2 linked regions of the Loktanella sp. M215 genome follow. The protein of the gene in region 1 interacts with the protein of each later gene in a pairwise test. Links are inferred from orthologs where the notes say so. Each region holds a gene or a part of one and is shown on either strand. Other genes may lie near its edges. The genes, in order: hflK and ftsH.

The links.
Region 2: the proteins of hflK (region 1) and ftsH interact in binary tests that used the Escherichia coli proteins (3 or more experiments, as listed by UniProt). The link is inferred for Loktanella sp. M215 from one-to-one orthologs.

The regions. Positions count from the first base shown.
Region 1 is NZ_WMEA01000001.1:204,265-210,967, reverse strand. What follows is about bases 2,552-5,529. They hold hflK (FtsH protease activity modulator HflK), read left to right. Parts: upstream 2,552-3,443; coding sequence 3,444-4,616; downstream 4,617-5,529. Other genes in these bases: hflC (protease modulator HflC), read left to right, coding at 4,616-5,529; GLR48_RS01005 (FAD-dependent oxidoreductase), read left to right, coding at 2,552-3,367. Outside these bases: ribose-5-phosphate isomerase RpiA, read left to right, coding at 1-388; GLR48_RS01010 (Nramp family divalent metal transporter), read left to right, coding at 477-1,778; more of GLR48_RS01005, read left to right, coding at 1,871-2,551; more of hflC, read left to right, coding at 5,530-5,662; GLR48_RS00990 (Do family serine endopeptidase), read left to right, coding at 5,862-6,703.
Region 2 is NZ_WMEA01000001.1:44,934-51,540, reverse strand. Bases 1-2,882 are described here. They hold ftsH (ATP-dependent zinc metalloprotease FtsH), read left to right. Parts: upstream 1-425; coding sequence 426-2,339; downstream 2,340-2,882. Other genes in these bases: GLR48_RS00260 (MOSC domain-containing protein), read left to right, coding at 2,407-2,882; tilS (tRNA lysidine(34) synthetase TilS), read left to right, coding at 1-338. Outside these bases: more of GLR48_RS00260, read left to right, coding at 2,883-2,988; ligase-associated DNA damage response endonuclease PdeM, read right to left, coding at 3,067-3,765; GLR48_RS00250 (amino acid aminotransferase), read right to left, coding at 3,871-5,055; sseA (3-mercaptopyruvate sulfurtransferase), read right to left, coding at 5,078-5,944; SsrA-binding protein SmpB, read right to left, coding at 6,011-6,484; GLR48_RS00235 (ion channel), read left to right, coding at 6,579-6,607. UniProt on the Escherichia coli protein: Acts as a processive, ATP-dependent zinc metallopeptidase for both cytoplasmic and membrane proteins. Plays a role in the quality control of integral membrane proteins.

The sequences.
Region 1 (6,703 bases):
GGGCGCCTTCCCGCTGCCGATCGAGGTGATCCCCTTCGGCTGGCAAACCTCCAAGGTGCTGGTCGAAGAGGCGCTGATCGGCCTTGACGTGATGGGATCGACCTCGACCCTGCGGATGAACGGCCAGACGCCTTTCGTCACGGACGAGGGCAATCATATTCTGGACCTGCACCTGAACCGCATCGGCAATGCGCGGCAGTTGGCTCTGGTGCTGAACCAGATCCCCGGCGTGGTGGAAAACGGATTGTTCATCGATATCTGCGATATCGTGGTGACCGGTTACGCCGATGGCCGGGTCGAGGTCCACGACATCAACAAGGGCGAGACCGACGAGACGCGGTACGACTTTCTTGACGGTGATAACCTGTTCGCCGATCTGGGCGACTGACAGCCATTCCATCTGCGCACTGGACGGGGGCGGGAACGCGGCGCATATGGTGCTGCGAACCATTCTCATTCCAAGGTGCGCCACCGACATGTCCACGCCCAGTTCTTCCCTGACTGACCGCACGTCGCAGCGCATGGCCGACGTGCTGGCGGGGCGTCTGAAAGGGCCGCGGTCGTGGCTGGTGTTCGCGGGGCCTGCGGTGATCGCCTCGGTCGCCTATATGGACCCCGGCAACTATGCGACGAACATTCAGGCAGGGGCGGGCTATGGCTATGCCCTGCTGTGGGTTGTGGTCATGGCGAACCTTGTGGCGATGCTGTTCCAGGCGCTGTCGGCGCGGCTGGGGATCGTCACGGGCAAGAACCTGGCAGAGCATTGCCGCGACGGGTTCTCGCGCCCGACGGTCCTGTTCATGTGGATCGTGTCGGAAATCGCGGCCATGGCAACCGATCTGGCAGAGTTTCTGGGCGGGGCCATCGGGCTGGCCTTGCTGTTCAACCTGCCGCTGATGGTCGGCATGGGGATTACGGCCATCGTGACCTATGCGCTGCTGCTGGTGGAAAACCGCGGCTTTCGCCCGATGGAACTGCTGGTGGGCACGCTCGTGGGCGTGATCGGCCTGTGCTATCTGGCCGAGCTTCTGATCGCGCCGATTGCCTGGGGCGAGGCGGCGCGGGGGGCCGTGTTGCCGCAGATGCCGGATCTTGCGGCGCTGACGATCTCTGTCGGAATCATCGGGGCGACGGTCATGCCGCATGCGATCTATCTGCATTCCGGCCTGACGCAGCAGCGGGTCAAGATCCACAACGACGTCGAACGCGCCAAGGTGCTGCGCTTTTCCAATATCGAGGTCGTGGTGGCCCTTGCCGTCGCGGGCATGATCAACATCGCGATGGTAATGATGGCGGCATCGGCCTTTCACGCGGGCAACCCCGAAGTGGCCGAGATCGAGACCGCCTATCACACGCTGACGCCGCTGCTGGGCGGCGCTGCCGCGGCGGCCTTCTTGATCAGCCTGATCGCGTCCGGCGTCTCGTCCAGTGTCGTCGGGACCATGGCGGGGCAGATGATCATGCAGGGCTTCATCCGCATGAACATCCCGCTGCTGGTGCGGCGGATCGTCACCATGGCGCCGGCCTTCATCGTGGTCGCGATGGGGGTCAATGTCACCTCTGCGCTGGTGGCAAGTCAGGTCGTGCTGTCCATCGCCCTGCCGATCCCGATGATCGCGCTGATCATCTTCACCTCGCGCCGCAGTGTCATGGGGGATTTCGTGACCGGACCGGTGTTGCGCACGCTGGCCATTGCGGCCTCGGCCGTGGTGCTGACGTTGAATTTCGTCCTGCTGGCCGATGTCGCGGGGCTGCCGATCCCGTTTCTGAAAGGCTGATCCGCAGCCGTCACGTTTGTGCAAGGGGCGTTGGCCTTTCCGATCCGTTGCGGCTAGGTTGCCGCAGGATTTTGCTGCAACGGGGCCTTTTGATGTCTTTCGACTACGATCTTTTTGTCATCGGTGGCGGGTCCGGCGGCGTGCGGGCCGCGCGCATGGCAGCCGAGACGGGCGCCAAGGTCGGTCTGGCCGAGGAAAGCCGCATGGGCGGCACCTGTGTCATCCGGGGCTGCGTGCCTAAGAAGCTGATGGTCTACGCGTCAAGCTATGCCGAGCGTGTAGAAGAGGCGCAGGGCTATGGCTGGGACGCGACGCTGGGCGATTTCGACTGGAACCGGTTCCGCACAAAGTTGCATAAGGAACTGGACCGGCTTGAACAGGTCTATCGCAACCTGCTCGATGGCTCTGGCGTGGATATCCACGACTGCCGCGCCGTCCTGCAGGATGCGCATACGGTGCAGGTTGGTGACGGCAAGACCGTGACCGCCAAGCACATCCTGATCGCGACCGGCGGCCACCCGACCCGGCCCGAGATGGAAAACTGCGATCTGGGGATCGTGTCCAACGATATGTTCCTGTTGGAAAAGCTGCCTGAGACGCTGCTGATTATCGGTGGGGGCTACATCGCCTGCGAATTTGCCTGCATCATGGCGGGGCTGGGCGTGAAGGTGACGGTCTATCATCGGGGCGCCCAGATCCTGAAAGGTTTCGACGACGAGGCGCGCGGCTTGCTGGCGGAATCCATGCGTCACCGGGGGATCGACCTGCACACGGGCACAACCGTGACAGAGCTTTGCCCTGCAGGCGAGGCCCCGCGCGGGCCGATGCCTACAGGGTCCGACGCCGCCGCCGGTGCAGAGCCTGCCGCGACGATGGGCGCGCCGGCCGGCGAGACGAATGCCTTGGCCAGCAACCCCAAGAGCTTTACCGATGGGCGCGCCGCCGGTCCGATCTGGACGCGGGCCACGAATGGCGACGAAAAGGTCTTCGATTACGTCCTGTTCGCCACGGGCCGCGCGCCCAACACCGACAACCTTGGTCTTGATGCCGCAGGCGTGGACCTTGGCCGACACAAGGAAATCGTGGTCGATGAGTTCAGCCAGACCAACGTGCCCTCGATCTATGCCATCGGCGACGTGACCGACCGGGTTCAGCTGACGCCCGTGGCGATCCGCGAGGGGATGGCCTTTGTCGAGACCGTCTTCAAGGGAAACCCGACGCCGGTGGATCACGCGCTGATTGCCAGCGCCGTCTTTACACAGCCGGAACTTGGCACCGTGGGAGAGACGGAAGACGATGCCACCAGCCGGGGCGAGAGTGTCGAGATCTATTCCACCGCATTCCGCCCGATGCAGACGGCCTTCCTCGATACGCCGCAGCGTGTGCTGATGAAGCTGATCGTCAGCACCGAGACCCGCAAGGTTCTGGGGTGTCACATCGTCGCGGACCATGCGGGCGAGATGATCCAGATGGCGGCCATCGCGATCAAGATGGGTGCGACGAAAGAGGATTTCGACCGCACCTGTGCGGTCCATCCCACCATGGCCGAAGAGCTGGTCACGATGCGCAAGCCGGTGCGCACAACTTGAATTTTCGGGGCGGTGTCCCGATCTGCATATGAACGGGTCCGAACAGGATCGTAACATCAAGGAAGACTGACACACGATGGCAGGCAACAACGGGGGCCCCTGGGGGGGCGGCGGCGACGACAACCGGGGTGACAAGAACGGCGGCAAGACACCGCCACCACGGCCACCCCGCCGACCGGGCGAGGGGCCTCAGATTCCCGAAATCGACGAGTTGATGAACCGGGGCCGCGAACAGCTGCGCGTCCTGATGGGCGGTCGCGGTGGCGGGACCGGATCGAACGGCACGGGCGGCGGCGGTGGTCCGCGCCTGACGCGCGGGACCGTGGGTCTTGGCGTGCTGGCGGTCGTCGTGGCCTGGGTCGTGGCGTCGGTCTATACGGTCAAGCCCGAGGAACAATCGGTCGAACTGCTGCTGGGCGACTACATGTCCACCAACGGGCCGGGCCTGAATTTCGCACCCTGGCCTTTCGTGACGCGCGAAGTGATGCCGGTCACGTCCGAACGGTCCATCGACATCGGCACCAGCCGGTCGGGCATGGACGCGGGGCTGATGCTGACGGGTGACGAGAATATCGTGGACATCGATTTTCAGGTGGTCTGGAACATCAACGATCCGCAGAAATTCCTGTTCAACCTCGCCGATCCCGAACAGACGATCGAGGCTGTGTCGGAATCCGTGATGCGCGAGATCATCGCCCAAAGCCAGCTGGCGCCGATCCTGAACCGCGACCGCGGTTCGATCGCAGAGCGTCTGAAGAGCGAGATCCAGAGCACGCTGGACAGCTACGAATCCGGTGTGAACATCGTGCGTGTGAACTTCGACAAGGCCGACCCGCCAGAGCCCGTTATCGCGTCCTTCCGCAAGGTGCAGGACGCCGAGCAGGAGCGTGACCGGTTGCAGAACGTCGCCGATGCCTATGCCAACCGGGTCGAAGCCGAAGCCCGCGGTCAGGCTGCCCAGACCATCGAGCAGGCCGAAGGCTACCGCGCGCAGGTCGTGAACGAGGCTGCCGGTGAGGCGAGCCGCTTCTCTGCCGTGTTGACGGAATACGCGAAGGCACCGGATGTGACGCGCAAGCGGCTTTATCTGGAAACCATGGAAAAAGTGCTGGGAGAGTTGGACATCATCCTGCTTGACGAAAGCCAGGGCGGGCAGGGCGTCGTGCCCTATCTGCCGCTGAACCAGCTGGGCGGAAACACCCAGCGCAATGCGCCGGCTGCGGCACCTGCGAACGGAGGGACGAACTGATGCGGAAATCCATTTATCTGCTGCCGGCTCTGCTGGTCGTCATTGTGATCGCCATCTCCTCGGTCTTCATCGTGGACGAGCGTGAAAAGGCGCTGGTCCTGCAATTCGGCCAGATCGTGAAGGTGAAGGAAGAGCCGGGCCTTGGGTTCAAGATCCCGTTCATCCAGAACGTCGTGACCTACGACGACCGGATCCTGTCGCGCGACCTTGACCCGCTGGAGGTCACGCCGTCGGATGATCGTCGTCTGGTTGTCGACGCCTTCGCCCGCTACCGGATCGTTGATGTGCGCCAGTTCCGGCAGGCTGTCGGTGCGGGTGGCGAAGAAGTCGCGGCCCGTCGTCTGGACGGCATCCTGCGCGACACGACCCGCAACGTGCTGGGCACCGTGGCGTCCAACGACATCCTGTCGACGGACCGTGCGGCGCTGATGCTGCGCATCCGCAACAACGCCATCTCCGAAGCGCGGGGACTGGGGCTGGAGGTCATCGACGTGCGGCTGAAGCGCACGGACCTGCCGCCGGAAAACCTGAATGCGACCTACGAGCGGATGATCGCGGAACGTGACCGCGAGGCCGCAGACGAGGTTGCGCGCGGTAACGAGGCCGCCCAGCGGACCCGTGCCGCCGCCGACCGCACCGTGGTGGAGCTGACCTCTGACGCCCAGCGTCAGGCCGACATCACCCGCGGTGAGGCGGACGCCGAGCGTAACGGCATCTTCGCCGAAGCCTTTGGCGCTGACCCGGAGTTCTTTGCCTTCTACCGGTCGATGACGGCGTACGAGCGGTTCGCCGCACAGGGCCGGTCGTCGATGGTGCTGAGCCCAGATTCAGAGTTCTTCAACTATCTGCAGTCCGATCAGGGACAGACCGCCAATCAGGCCAGAGCGGCGGCGGCGTCCGCCCCGGCCGCACCGGCGGCGACACCCGCCCCTGCGGCTGCACCGGAAGCCTCTGCCGCGCCTGCTGCCCCAGCGGCGCCCGCTGACACAGAGGCGGCGGCCGAACCGGCACCTGCCGATGCAGGCGCGCCGGCCCCCGTGAACTGATCCCTGATCGGTCGTACATCATAAAAAGGGCCGGCGTTCGCGCCGGCCCTTTCCGTTGACGGGGCATGATCCCGCCTGTTTCGAGGCAAAAGGTCACGTTCCGTTCAGCTTCTGCATTCAGACTTTGCGTTGCCGGTTTTGCAGCCTAGGTTCAGGTCAAAGCAGCGCCAACGCGTCAATCATCCAAGGAGTCCGCCCCGTGAGGTCACAGGCAAAAGTCCAACATCGCGCCGATCCCCGCCCCATCCTGACCGGTCTGGCGCTGACGACAGCGCTTGTGCTGGCGCAGGCCCTGCCGGGTCACGCGCAGGTCAACCCCGAGACGACGACCGCAGATACGACACAGGCCCTGCCCGGGGCCGTCGCCGGCCGTCCGCTGACCTTTGCCGATCTTGCCGCACAGGTCAGCCCTTCGGTGGTGAACATCACGACCTCGACGACTGTGGCGGGTCGCGAAGGGCCGCAGGGCATCGTGCCCGATGGCTCTCCGTTCGAGGATTTCTTCAACGACCTGCAGAACGGCCCCGGTGGCCAGCCGCGCCGGTCGAGTGCGCTGGGCTCCGGCTTCGTGATCTCGGCTGACGGCTATATCGTGACGAACAACCACGTCATCGAAGGCGCCGACGAGATCGAGATCGAGTTCTTTCCGGGCGACGGCCAACCGGCGGAACAACTGCCGGCGACGCTGGTCGGCACGGATACCAACACGGATATCGCGCTGCTGAAGGTCGAATACGACAGCCCGCTGCAATTCGTGGAATTCGGCAACAGTAACGCCACCGGCGCGCGCGTCGGCGACTGGGTGCTGGCGATGGGCAACCCGCTGGGGCAAGGATTCTCGGTCAGTGCGGGCATCGTGTCGGCGCGCAACCGGGCGCTGTCGGGCACCTATGACGATTACATCCAGACCGACGCCGCAATCAACCGCGGCAACTCTGGCGGGCCGCTGTTCAACATGGACGGCGAAGTCATCGGCGTGAACACCGCGATCCTGTCGCCGAACGGCGGGTCGATCGGCATCGGTTTCGCCATGTCGTCCGC
Region 2 (6,607 bases), 160 kb from region 1 along the record:
TGGTGCCGCGCGGCGATCGCGTCTGGATCGCGCGGGAGCCTGCACGGGTGGCGGGGCGGATCGCCGTGGGCGAAAGCCAGCCCCTGTGGGACGGCCGGTGGCGGGTTTTCGGACCCAACATCAAAGGGTTGAGCGTGGGCGCGCTGGGCGAGGCGGGGCTGGCGCAGATCGCCGCAAAGCCCGCGCCGCGCGCGCCGCGTCTGGTACTGGCGGGCCTGCCGGGGGTCTGGGACGGCGACCGTCTGGTCGCCTGTCAGCCGCTGCGGTTCGGACCCCGATACGTGCTGGAACACCATCCCCCGGGAGGAGAGTTGCCGAACCGGCTGCTTGCGCATTGAAGATCGCGCGGGAATGTCTATTTTGCATGACAATAAACGGTCTGTTAGTAGACGGCCGGTAATTTCCGATGTCAAAGGAGCCTTCCATTGGGCAACGCGCGTAACATCGTCTTTTGGGTCGTCCTGTTCCTGCTGGTTCTGACGCTGTTCAATCTGTTCAGTGGCGGCACCAATGCGGGGATGAGCAATTCCAAAAGTTATTCCGAATTCGTGAGTGCCGTTGAAAGCGACTCGGTCAGCAGCGTCACGCTGGATGGCGAGCAGGTTCGCTATCGCGGCACCGACGGTCGCGACTATGTCGCGATCAAGCCGGCGGATGCGGAAGTCACCAACCTGCTGATCGCGCGCGACATTCCCGTCACCGCGAAAAGCCAGGAACAATCGCCGCTGTCGAGCTTTCTGATCGGCCTGCTGCCCTTCGTGCTGCTGATCGGTGTCTGGGTGTTCTTCATGAACCGGATGCAGGGCGGCGGCAAAGGCGGTGCGATGGGCTTTGGCAAGTCCAAGGCAAAGCTTTTGACCGAAAAGCACGGTCGTGTGACCTTTGACGAGGTCGCGGGCATCGACGAGGCGAAGGACGAGCTGGAAGAGATCGTCGAATTCCTGCGCAACCCGCAGAAGTTCAGCCGGCTGGGTGGCAAGATCCCCAAGGGTGCGCTGCTGGTTGGCCCTCCGGGCACCGGTAAGACGCTGCTGGCCCGCGCCATTGCGGGCGAGGCGGGTGTGCCGTTCTTCACGATCTCGGGTTCCGACTTTGTCGAGATGTTCGTGGGTGTCGGTGCCAGCCGGGTGCGCGACATGTTCGAGCAGGCGAAGAAGAACGCGCCCTGCATCGTCTTCATCGACGAAATCGACGCCGTGGGCCGGTCCCGTGGTGCCGGTTACGGTGGCGGCAACGACGAGCGCGAGCAGACGTTGAACCAGCTCTTGGTCGAGATGGACGGTTTCGAAGCGAACGAGGGCATCATCATCATCGCGGCCACCAACCGGCCCGACGTGCTGGACCCCGCGCTGCTGCGCCCCGGTCGTTTCGACCGGCAGGTCACGGTGCCGAATCCCGACATCAAGGGCCGCGAGAAGATCCTTGGCGTCCATGCGCGCAAGGTGCCGCTGGGTCCCGATGTGGACCTGCGCATCATCGCGCGCGGAACACCTGGTTTCTCCGGTGCTGACCTTGCGAACCTCGTGAACGAAAGCGCGCTGATGGCGGCCCGCGTGGGACGCCGGTTCGTGACGATGATCGACTTCGAATCGGCCAAAGACAAGGTCATGATGGGCGCGGAGCGTCGCAGCATGGTGATGACCGAAGACGAGAAGAAGCTGACTGCCTACCATGAAGCCGGTCACGCCGTCGTCGGCCTGAACGTGCCGCAGCACGACCCGATCCACAAGGCGACGATCATTCCGCGCGGCCGTGCGCTGGGTCTGGTGTTGAGCTTGCCGGAGCGGGACCAGTTGTCGGTGAGCTACACGAAGTATACCTCCAAGATCGCCATGGCGATGGGCGGCCGTGTGGCCGAGGAGCTGGTGTTCGGCAAGGATCAGGTGACCTCGGGTGCATCGTCTGACATCCAGCAGGTGTCGAAGATCGCCCGTGCGATGGTCACGCAGTTCGGCTATGCCGAAGAGCTGGGTTTCGTGGATTACGCCAACGAGCAGAACTCCTATCTGGGGAACTACGGTGGCGGCACGAACCATTCGGCGGATACCCAGAAGATCATCGACGACAAGGTGAAATCGCTGGTGCAGGAAGGCTATGACACCGCGATGCGCATCCTGACCGAGAAGCGCGACGATCTGGAGCGCCTGGCGCAGGGCCTGCTGGAATACGAGACGCTGACCGGCAACGAGATCACGCGCGTCATCGCCGGCGAGGCGCTGAAGCGGGGCGAGGATCTGGACGACACGCCGCCGTCTGGCGGGAACGCGATCCCCTCAGTGCCCAAGACGCGCAAGCAGCCGAAGGCGGACGGCGGGATGGAGCCGGAACCGACCGCCTGATCCGGGTTGATTAATCAAGGGCCCCGTGCTGCAAAGCACGGGGCCTTTTGCATTTGGGAGTGATGTCATGCCGGCGCTGGAAAAGACGGAGTATCTGGGGCGCGTGACATGGCTGGGTCGCGTGCCGCACCGGGATGCGCCCGAGATCGCAGGCGAGCCGCTGGCTGCGATGGCGCTGGGGTTCGACGGCATGACCGGCGAGGTGCATGCGGGTCTGACGCGGGCGTCCTGCAGCCGTGTGACGACGCAGTATCCCAAGGGGACCGAGATCCGGAACGTGCGGCAGGTCAGCATCGTGAGCGCGGAGGAGCTTGCGGTGATCGCCGACAAGCTGGGGCTGGAGGCGGTCGATCCGGCGTGGCTTGGTGCGTCTGTCGTGGTGAGCGGGATCGGTGATTTCACCCATCTGCCGCCGTCGTCGCGGCTGCAGGGGCCGGACGGTGTGACGCTTTGCGTCGACATGCTGAACCAGCCTTGCACTTTGGTGGCCAGAACGATCGAGGCGGCGCGACCGGGACACGGCAAGGCCTTCAAGGCGGCGGCCGCCGGGCGGCGCGGTGTCACCGCCTGGGTCGAGCGCCCGGGCACGCTGCGGCTGGGCGATACGCTGGTGTTGCATGTACCCGGACAGCGGGTCTGGCGTCCCTGACGGGGACGGTCGACGACGCTGTTCGGGCTGACGCCCGAAGGCGCCCCGCCCACCGTCCCCTGAGGGGCGGGTGGGGCGCTACTGCTTGCTGTGGCGCAGGCGCCGCGACGGCGCTGCGGACGTTGACCGGGCGAGCGGCACGCAGAGCGCGCGGTGCCCTGTCAGGATCGCCACGGTCTGTCCGGTGAAGAGGCGGGCGAGGACGGGGTCCGTCGCCCGCAGGCCGCCGGTATAGGCACCAAACGCGGGCAGGATCAGGCGGGTGCCGTCGGTGAGGAAGCAGGCGCGCGCGCCGCCCGCGCCGGGGATGGCGTGTTTCGGGTGGTAATGTCCCGAGATTTCCAGCGCGGTGTGGCTTGCGATGTGGCGGAACGTCAGACCGCCGTCGGTGTGGACGGCCAGGTGGGTCCCGCCAAAGGTCAGCGGACCCGGATCGTGGTTCCCTTCGAGCCAGAGCCAGCGGCGCCCGGCCTGCAGGCTGGCGAGGGTGTCCGTGTCGGTGGGCGAGAGGCTTTCGGCGGCCATCAGGTCGTCGAAGCTGTCGCCGAGGCAAAGAACGGTCTCTGGTGCCATCAAGGCGATATCATGCGCCAGTTTCGAGAGGGTCTCCTGAGTCTCGTAGGGCGGCAGCATTTGTCCGGAGCGGCGCGCGATCCGGTCCGACTTGCACAGGTGCATGTCCGAGATGCAGAGCAGGCGGCGGTCGGCCCACCAGAGCGCGCCCGACGGCAGGGCCGTCAGGCGGTGTTCACCAAATGTAAAGGAATGACTGTTCATGATCCGTTCTAGAGCGGATGTGCAGGAGGATTCAAACGCGACGCCCGCGCGTCGGGCCGCATACAAGGGGTGGTGCGGACCCGCCTGTCGGGCGGGCCCGGTTCGTCAGATACCGGCGTCGACGATGGCCTGCGCCAGAATCGGCACGGTCTGGGCGTTCAGGCCGGCGATGTTCATGCGGCTGTCGCTGACCATGTAGATGCCGTGGTCGGCGCGCAGCGTCTCGACCTTGTCTTCGGTCGTGCCGAGGCGGCTGAACATGCCGCGGTGGTCCGCGATGAAATCGAAGCGGTCGTCGTTGGACAGACGGCGCAGCTCGTCCGCGAGCTGTTGGCGCAGGTCGAGCATGGTGTTGCGGGTGTCTTCCAGTTCCGCCTCCCAGTCGGCGCGCAGGGCGGGGTCGGTCAGGATCGTGGTGACGACACGGGCACCGTGATCGGGCGGGAAGGAGTAGTTCTGACGGTTCAGGAAGTTGAGGTTGGCCTGCGTCAGCTTTGCCTCGGCCTCGTCGCGGGCGATGCCCATCAGGATGCCGGTCCGCTCGCGGTAGATGCCGAAGTTCTTGGAACACGACGCTGCGATCATCAGGTTCGGGAAGGCGCTCGCGATCTTGCGGGTGGCGGCGGCGTCTTCTTCCAGCCCGTCGCCAAAGCCCTGATAGGCCACGTCGACCAGCGGCACGGCCTTTGCGTCCTGCAGGGTCTTGATGATGGTGTCCCACTGGTCCGCCGTCGGGTTGGCGCCGGTCGGGTTGTGACAGCAGCCGTGCAGCAGGACGACGTCGCCCTCGGCCACGGTGCCCAGATCGGCGATCATGCCGTCGAAATCGACGCCGCGCGTGGCCTCGTCAAAGTAGCGGTATTCACGGACCTTCATGCGGAGGAACTTGATGATCGACGGGTGGTTCGGCCAGGTCGGGTTGCTGATCCAGACGGTCGCCTCGGGCGCGGCGAGCTTGACCATTTCCAGCGCCTGACGGATCGCACCGGTGCCACCGGGGGTCGCGATGGCGGCGATGCGGTCGCGGGGCAGGGTGTCCGACAGCAGCAGGTCGATCATCGCGTCGGCAAAGGCCGGATCACCGGCCAAGCCCACGTAGGCCTTGGTGGTCTGGTCGGCGACGAGGCGGCGTTCTGCCTCTTTCACCGCGCGCATGACCGGCGTGTTGCCGCTGGCGTCCTTGTAGACGCCGACGCCAAGGTCGATCTTGTCGTCGCGGGGGTCCGCCTTGTAGGTCTGCATCAGGGACAGGATCTTGTCGGCGGGTTGCGCCTTGAGCGTCTGGAACATCGCGGGTTTCCTTAGGGCCTGTTCAGTCGGCAGGGCCGGTTGCAATGGGAAGGTCGGGATACATGCCCCATTCGGACCATGACCCGTCGTAAAGCGCGTGGTCGGTATTGCCGATCCGTTCCAGCGCCAGATTGATGATCGCCGCGGTCACGCCGGACCCGCAGGTGGTGATGACCGGTCTGGTCAGATCGGCACCGGCCTCGGCAAAGACCTTTTGCAGGGCGGGGACGGGTTTCATCGTGCCGTCGGCGTTCAGCAGCGTCGCGTAATGCACGTTGCGCGCGCCGGGGATATGGCCGCTGCGCAGGCCGGCGCGGGGTTCCTTTTCCGCGCCCGTGAAGCGGCCCGGGCCGCGCGCGTCGAGGATCGTGTGATCGCCGAGCTTGGCCGCGCGGGCCACCTGTGTCACGTCGCGCACCATCTGGTTCTGGCGGCTGGTGGTCATGTGGCGGTCGCGGATGACGGGGGGCATGTCCTCGGTCTCGCGTCCCTCGGCCAGCCATTTTTTCAGGCCACCGTCGAGGACCGCGACGTCGCGCTTGCCCATCAGGCGGAACAGCCACCAGACGCGGGCGGCGGAAAACAGGCCCGTGCTGTCGTAGACCACGACCTGATGGCCGTCGCCCACGCCCATGGCACGCATGCGGGACATGAATTTTTCGGTCGCGGGGGCCATGTGGGGCAGTTCGGACCGGGCGTCGCTGATCTCGTCGATGTCAAAGAAGCGGGCACCGGGGATATGGGTGTCTTTATATTCGGCGCGCCCGTCGCGGCCCGCGTCCGGCATGTGCCACGAGGCGTCGAGCAGGCGCAGGTCGGGATCGTTCAGGTGGGCGGCCAGCCAGTCGGTGCTGACCAGCGTGTGCGGATCGTCGGACGTTTCTGGCATGGCGCACCTCTGCTGCGGATCGGCTCCTGCCTAGCGCAGCGCTTGGTCCAGCACAAGTTCCGGCGATCAGTCGTGCGTCTTGAGGATGCGCTGTTTCTGCCGCGCCCAGTCGCGTTTCGCGTCAGAGGCGCGCTTGTCGTGGTTTTTCTTGCCCTTGGCGATGGCGATCTTCAGCTTCACCAACCCGCGGTCGTTGAAGTACATGACCAGCGGGACAAGGGTCATGCCCTCGCGCTTGGTCGCGTTCCACAGGCGGGCGAGTTCGCGGGATTTCACCAGCAGCTTGCGCTTGGCGCGTGCCTCGTGCCCGAACATGGCCTGTTCGTAGGGCGCGATATAGCTGTTGGTCAGCCAGAGTTCGCCGTTGTCCACGGAGGCATAGCTGTCGGCAATGTTCGACTGGCCCACGCGGAGGGATTTGACCTCTGATCCGTGCAGGATGATGCCGACCTCCAGATCCTCCTGGATCTCGAAATCATAACGGGCGCGCCGGTTTTCGGCGACGACCTTGTAGTTCTTGTTGTCGGATTTGCTGGCCATGCGCCCGATGTAGGACAGGCAGCGGTGCTGCACAAGACGGCTGGCCGATCGGTGCGCCGGTGCTAAGGTCGCCGCGACCCGCAAAGGATGACCCATGCTGATCCAGATTGCCCTTGGCAGCGC